Tahibacter amnicola: one gene and its partner. The protein of the gene in region 2 binds, or shares a complex with, the protein of the main gene of each other region. Links are inferred from orthologs where the notes say so. Each region holds a gene or a part of one and is shown on either strand. Other genes may lie near its edges.

What was found.
Region 1: the proteins of accB (region 2) and accD are in contact, whole or in part, in a solved structure (PDB 8UXZ), measured with the Escherichia coli proteins. The link is inferred for Tahibacter amnicola from one-to-one orthologs.

What each region holds. Positions count from the first base shown.
Region 1 is NZ_CP104694.1:5,011,532-5,014,824, forward strand. Bases 1-2,905 are described here. They hold accD (acetyl-CoA carboxylase, carboxyltransferase subunit beta), read right to left. Parts: upstream 1,934-2,905; coding sequence 1,067-1,933; downstream 1-1,066. Other genes in these bases: folC (bifunctional tetrahydrofolate synthase/dihydrofolate synthase), read right to left, coding at 1-1,051; trpA (tryptophan synthase subunit alpha), read right to left, coding at 2,052-2,870. Outside these bases: trpB (tryptophan synthase subunit beta), read right to left, coding at 2,946-3,293.
Region 2 is NZ_CP104694.1:904,678-908,310, forward strand. What follows is about bases 312-3,167. They hold accB (acetyl-CoA carboxylase biotin carboxyl carrier protein), read right to left. Parts: upstream 2,052-3,167; coding sequence 1,572-2,051; downstream 312-1,571. Other genes in these bases: accC (acetyl-CoA carboxylase biotin carboxylase subunit), read right to left, coding at 312-1,558; aroQ (type II 3-dehydroquinate dehydratase), read right to left, coding at 2,099-2,533; N4264_RS03800 (xanthine dehydrogenase family protein molybdopterin-binding subunit), read right to left, coding at 2,628-3,167. Also shown: prmA (50S ribosomal protein L11 methyltransferase), read right to left, coding at 1-28; more of accC, read right to left, coding at 191-311; more of N4264_RS03800, read right to left, coding at 3,168-3,633. UniProt on the Escherichia coli protein: This protein is a component of the acetyl coenzyme A carboxylase complex; first, biotin carboxylase catalyzes the carboxylation of the carrier protein and then the transcarboxylase transfers the carboxyl group to form malonyl-CoA.

The DNA.
Region 1 (3,293 bases), 4.1 Mb from region 2 along the record:
GGTGCCAATGGACAAACCGATCAGCCAGTGGCCGGACGATACCCGCGATGTCCTTGTCCGCCAGCGCACTGAAAACTGCCATCGTCGGCCGGGACGGCTCCTGCGCCAGCCATTCGGCCAGGACGCCGGCGGCCTGGGGGTTGTGGGCGACGTCGATCACCAGCTCGCCGTCACCTACCCGCACGCGTTGCAACCGCCCCGCCACCTGTGCGGCCGCCACGCCCTTGATGATGGCATCGGGCAGGACTGGCATCCGCGACTGCAGCGCATCAACCAGGGCCACCGCTCCGGCAATGTTCTGCGGCTGGCACGGCGCGGCCAGCGCGGGCGGCGGAATCCGGTAGCGGGACGATCCACCGGTCCAATGCCAGCCATCGGCGGCCGGGGTCATCTGGAAGTCAACGCCGGCACGGTGGACCCGTGCTCCTGCCTCGGCCAGCGCCCGGAGCAGGCCGTCTGGTGGATGCGCCTCACTGACGACCGCAATCCGGTCCCGGCGCGCCACACCGGCTTTCTCGCGACCGATCGTGTCGCGGTCATTGCCCAGCCAATCCTGGTGATCCAGCGCAATCGTCGTGACCGCGACCGCATCTGCATCCACGATGTTGACGGCATCCAGACGTCCGCCGAGGCCCACCTCAAGTACGGCGACATCCAGCCCCGCCTGCGCGAAGAGCCACAGTGCGGCCAGCGTGCCGAATTCGAAATAGGTCAGCGGAATCGTTTCGCGCGCCTGCTCGATCTGGTCGAAGGCGGCAATGAGTGATGCGTCGGCGGCGTCCGCGCCATCGACGCGGACGCGCTCGTTGTAGCGCAACAGGTGCGGTGAGGTGTATGCACCTACCCGGTAGCCGGCGGCTGTCCAGATCGCTTCAAGCAGGGCGACGGTCGAACCTTTGCCGTTGGTTCCGGCCACCGTGACGACGGTTGCGGCCGGACGCGGCGCGCCCATGCGGCGCCAGACCTCGCTGGCACGGGCCAGGCCGAGATCGACGCCGAGCGCATGCACCTTCTGCTGGTAATCCAGCCATTCCTGCAGCGAATACGGCACGGCGTCCCCGGTGGATCAGGCGGCAACCCGCGGCTGGCGCATCAGCAGCGCGAGGATGTCGGCCAGTTTGTCGCGGATCTCGCGGCGGTCGACGATGGCGTCGACGGCACCGTGCTCGAGCAGGAATTCCGACCGCTGGAAGCCTTCGGGCAGAGTTTCGCGGACTGTCTGCTCAATCACGCGCGGGCCGGCAAAGCCGATCAGCGCCTTGGGTTCGGCAATGTTGAGGTCACCGAGCATGCCCAGGCTGGCGGAGACGCCGCCGGTCGTCGGGTGCGTCAGCACCGACACATACGGGATGCCCGCCGAACGGAGCCGGGCCAGGGCGGCCGACGTCTTGGCCATCTGCATCAGGGACAGCAGGCCTTCCTGCATCCGGGCGCCACCGGTGGCGGACCAGCACACCAGCGGTACGCGGTCGGCCAGTGCGCGCTCGGCGGCGCGGGTGAACTTCTCGCCAACCACCGACCCCATCGAGCCGCCCATATAGGTGAACTCGAAAGCCACGCCCACCAGCGGGCGGCCCTTGAGCTGGCCGCGCATGGCGATCAGGGCATCTTTCTCGCCGGTCTGCTTCTGTGCGGCGACGATGCGGTCCTTGTAGCGCTTGGAATCCTTGAACTTCAGCGTATCGACGGGCTCGAGGTCGGCAAACAGCTCCTCGGTGGTGCCATCGTCGAAGAAGGCGTTGAGCCGCTTGCGCGCCAGGATCGCGTGGTGATGACCGCACTGCGGGCACACTTCCAGATTGCGTTCCAGCTCGGGACGGTAGAGGACAGCCGCACAACCATCGCACTTTTCCCACAACCCTTCGGGCACCTTGCCTTTGCTCGTGCCCTGGGTACGGATGCGCGACGGCATCAATTTCGAAAGCCAGCTCATAGCATCGATTCTCCGTGTCGGCGCGGTCCACGCGACCATCGCCCGTTGCGACCCGAAGGGATCGCGCCAGCAGGCAGCGACCCCAATCCGACACCCATTCTACCTGGGTCCGGTCCGCTCAGGCGGCGTCGGCGCCCTCGACCGCATCGAGGGCGGTCCGGATCGGCGCCAGGAACTCGGTCGCGCGCCGGCAGGCCTCGACCGCCGATTCGCTGCCGGCAATCGTTTCCACCAGGGCGCTGCCGATCACCACGGCGTCTGCAAACTGCGCGATCGCCGCCGCCGAGGCCGCATCCTTCACGCCAAAGCCGACAGCGACCGGGGTACGGGCACGGGTGCGGATCGCGGCCACCTTCTCGCGCACCGCCTCGGTGCTCAGTCGTGCCGCCCCGGTAATGCCCGCAAAGGAGACGTAGTACAGGAAGCCCTGCGCCGTGTTGCAGATTGACTCCAGGCGCGCCGCATCGGTCGTGGGCGCCGCCAGGAAAATCTGGTTCAGCCCGGCATCGCGCAGAGGGGCGGCGGTGTCGAGCTCTTCCACCGGGCAATCCACCAGCAGCACGCCATCGACTCCGGCCTGGCGGGCGTCGCGGGCAAAACGCTCGAAGCCGTATATCTCGATCGGATTGAGGTATCCCATCAGGACAATCGGCGTGGCCGCGTCAGAGCGACGGAATTCAGCCACCCATTCGAGGATGCGGCGCAGGCCCACACCCTTCGCAAGAGCGCGCTCATTAGCGTGCTGGATCACCGGGCCATCGGCCATCGGGTCGGAGAACGGCACGCCCAGTTCGATGAGGTCGGCGCCCGCGGCGACCAGCGCATGCATCAGCGCCACGGTCGCATCAGGCAGTGGGTCGCCGCCGGTCACGAACGGAATGAGTCCGCGACGGCGCGCGGCGGCCAGTTCGGCAAAACGTTGATCAATTCGGTTCATCGGCGCGCGTACATCCGCTGAAGAGACAAGTGTGTCAGCGCCGGCCCCGGGCTTCCACCGGCGCCGACCTGGGGGTCAAAGCGTGAGGCCTTCGCGGCGGGCAATAGTATGAACGTCCTTGTCACCACGCCCGGACAGGTTCACCAGCACCAACTGGTCACGCGGCAGTTCGCGCGCCAGCTTGATGCCCTGGGCAATGGCGTGGCTCGATTCGAGCGCAGCCAGGATGCCCTCGGTGCGGGCCAGCTCGTGGAACGCAGCCAGTGCCTCGTCGTCGGTGATACCCAGGTACTTCGCCCGGCCCGTATCCTTGAGATAGGCATGCTCCGGACCGACGCCGGGATAATCCAGCCCGGCCGACACGGAGTGCGTCTCGATGATCTGGCCGTCGTCGTCGCTGATGACATAGGTGCGATTGCCATG
Region 2 (3,633 bases):
GGGTCAGCGAGAGTTCGATCCATGGCATGGCAGTGGGGCTCTTGATGTTGCGCGATCCGTGCGAAGAACGTGCCGGAGTTGTCGGGTGAGGTGGTATGCGGGCGGGGATGGCGCGCATTGTGGCCCGAATGGCGCTGTCTGGCGACCGTTCGGCGAAGTTCGCTTCGCCGCACGGTCGCCAGACAAATCGTCAGCCCAGGGTGATGCCTTTCTCGCGCTGCTCGGCGATGCGCTTCTCCAGATAATGGATGTTCTGGCCGCCGGTCTGGAAGCCGACGTCGGCCATGATGCGCTGCTGCAGTGGAATGTTCGTCTTGACGCCGTCGATCACCATCTCGGCCAGCGCCAGGCGCATGCGCGCGATGGCGGTCGCGCGGTCGCGTCCGTGCACGATCAGCTTGCCGATCATCGAATCGTAGTTCGGCGGGATGCGGTAGCCGTCATAGATGTGCGTGTCCAGGCGTACACCGGGGCCGCCGGCACCCAGGAAGCGCTTGACCGTGCCGGGGCTCGGCATGAAGGTTTCCGGATCTTCCGCGTTGATGCGGCACTCGATCGCATGGCCGGTCAGGCGGATGTCTTCCTGGCGGATCGACAGCTTCTCGCCCGCGGCGATCAGCAGTTGCTCACGGACCAGGTCGATGCCCGTCACCAGTTCGGTCACCGGGTGCTCCACCTGGATGCGCGTATTCATCTCGATGAAGTAGAAGCGACCGGCCTCGAACAGGAACTCGAAGGTGCCCGCGCCGCGATAGCCGATGCGCAGGCAGGCCTCCACGCAGACCCGGCCGATCTCGGCGCGCTGTTCGTCGCTGATGCCAGGTGCTGGCGCCTCTTCGACGACCTTCTGGTGGCGCCGCTGCATCGAGCAGTCGCGTTCGCCCAGGTGAATGGCATTGCCCTGGCCGTCAGCCAGCACCTGGATCTCGATGTGGCGCGGATTCTCGAGAAACTTCTCCATGTACACCATGTCGTTGCCGAACGCTGCCTTGGCCTCGGACTTGGTCATGGTGATGGCGTTATGCAGATGCGCCTCGGTGTGGACCACGCGCATGCCGCGGCCGCCGCCGCCGCCCGCCGCCTTGACGATCACCGGATAGCCGATGTCGCGGGCGATGCGGCCGTTCTCGATCGGATCGTCGCCCAGCGGGCCGCCGGAACCGGGCACGCAGGGCACGCCAGCCGCCTTCATGGCCTTGATCGCCTCGACCTTGTCGCCCATCAGGCGGATCACGCCCGGCGTCGGGCCGATGAAGATGAAGCCGGATTTCTCCACGCGCTCGGCGAAGTCGGCATTCTCGGACAGAAAGCCGTAGCCCGGGTGGATCGCCTGGGCGTCGGTCACTTCGGCCGCGGCGATGATCGCCGGCACGTTCAGGTAGCTTTCCGCCGCCGGCGCAGGACCGATGCAGACGGATTCATCCGCCATGCCGACGTGCTTGAGGTTGCGGTCGACCGTGGAATGCACGGCCACCGTCTTGATGCCCAGGGCGTGGCAGGCACGCAGCACGCGCAGGGCGATTTCGCCGCGATTGGCGATGACGACTTTGTCGAGCATGGCGATATCCCGCTCAGCCGATGACGAAGAGCGGTTCGTCGAACTCGATCGGCTGGCCGTTGCTGGCCAGGACTGCCACGACCGTGCCGCTGATGTCGGCCTCGATCTGGTTGAACATCTTCATCGCTTCGATGATGCCCAGCGTATCGCCGGCCTTGACCTGCTGCCCGACCTTCACGAACGCCGGTGCGTCGGGATTGGGCGAGGCGTAGAAGGTGCCGACCATCGGCGAACGGACGACGTGGCCTTCCGGCAGCGTCTTGCCCGAGGCCGCCGGTGCCGCCGGTTCGGATGCCGCGGGAGCGGACTGGCCGGCCCGGTGCTGCTCGACGTGAACGTGGGTCACCGGCTGCTGCGGCGCGGCCATGACCGGCACGGCCCCGCGCGGCATGCGCGACAGGCGGACGACTTCTTCACCTTCCTTGATTTCCAGTTCGGCCAGATTCGACTCTTCCAGGATGTCGATCAGCTTCTTGATTTTGCGCAAGTCCACGGACGGATCCTCACGGGTGCGGACAACAGGGATGGAATGGGGTGTGATCAGAGCCGGCGCAGCGCTGCTTCCAGCGCCAGCCGGTAGCTGTCGGCGCCGAAACCGGCGATGACACCCACGGCGATATCCGAGAAATACGAGTGATGACGGAATGGTTCGCGCGCGTGCACGTTCGAAAGGTGCAGTTCGATGAACGGCAGGGCGACTGCCAGCAGCGCGTCGCGCAGGGCCACGCTGGTGTGCGTGAACGCCGCCGGATTGAACAGGATGAAGGCCGTGCCATCGGCCCGGGCCGCATGAATGCGATCGATCAGCGCATGCTCGGCGTTGGACTGGAAGCTTTCCAGCTCGTGACCGGCAGCCTGCGCGGAGGTGATCAGATCACCTACGATCGTCGCCAGCGTGGCATGGCCATAGGTTTCCGGCTCGCGCGTGCCGAGCAGGTTCAGATTCGGTCCGTGCAGCAACAGGATTCTGGCCACAGCAGCGCTCCAGGGCCGGTCATCCGGCCGGCAAGGAGCGCAAGTCTGCGCTTCGCCGCTTATCTTGTCTATATCGACGACGTTTGCCGATGTTTTACAGGGCGAGGACATTTCCCAGCGGCAGGTCGCGGTGGCGGCGACCGGTAGCGGCTGCGATGGCGTTGGCCAGCGCCGGCGCCACCACCGGGGTTGCCAGCTCCCCGGCGCCCGTCGGTGGCGCGCTCGACGCGAGGATGTGGACCCGAACTGGGACCGCTTCGGCCATTCGCAAGAGGCGGTATTGATGAAAGTTGCTCTGTTCCGCGCCGTCCGGCGTCAGCGCGATCCGACCGTAGAGCGCGTCGGAAAGTCCGTAGAGCACGCCACCTTCGATCTGTTGCCGCAGAAGGTCGGCATGGATCACGCGGCCGCAATCGACCACGGCGTCGAACCCGACCAGCCGGACGGTGTCGTTGCCGGCCACGGTCACCCGCGCGGCCAGGGCGACGAAGGATCCGCGCATCGCCGCGCAGGCATGGCCGGCGATGACGCCTTCCGCGTGCGTGCGGGCCAGTTCGTCGCGCAGCCGGCGCAACACACGGTCCAGGCCGGCGCGGTCGTGATCGCGCGTGGAGGGCGGGCCGGAGTGGTCCGGCTGGTGATCGATCAGGGCCAGTTGCAGGGCAATCGGATCCAGGCCGCGCCGCAGCGCGATCTCGCCGATCGCGCTCTGGATCGCAAACACCAGGTGCCAACTGGCGACCGAGCGCTGCCAGGCCACGCGGACCGGCGCCTTCACTGCGGCGGCGTGGAAACGCTGCCGTGCGACGCGGTAAGGAAAGGCGCGCAGTTCCTCCAGTTCCCAGTCCGCATGGCGCGTCGCCGCCGGGTCCTCCACGGTGGCGACACTGGCGAACGCGACCCGGTGGTCCCACCGCTGCGGGCGTCCCTCGGCGTCCAGCGTGATCGCCAGCTGCTGCCGGCTGGCGGGGCGGAAGTAGCCGCGACTGAACTCGTCCTCCCGCCGCCACAGCACCTGCACCGGCCAGGCCACCTGCCTGGCCAGCAGCGCCGCTTCGACGACGAAGTCCTGCTGTGCCTTGCGCCCGAAGCTGCCGCCC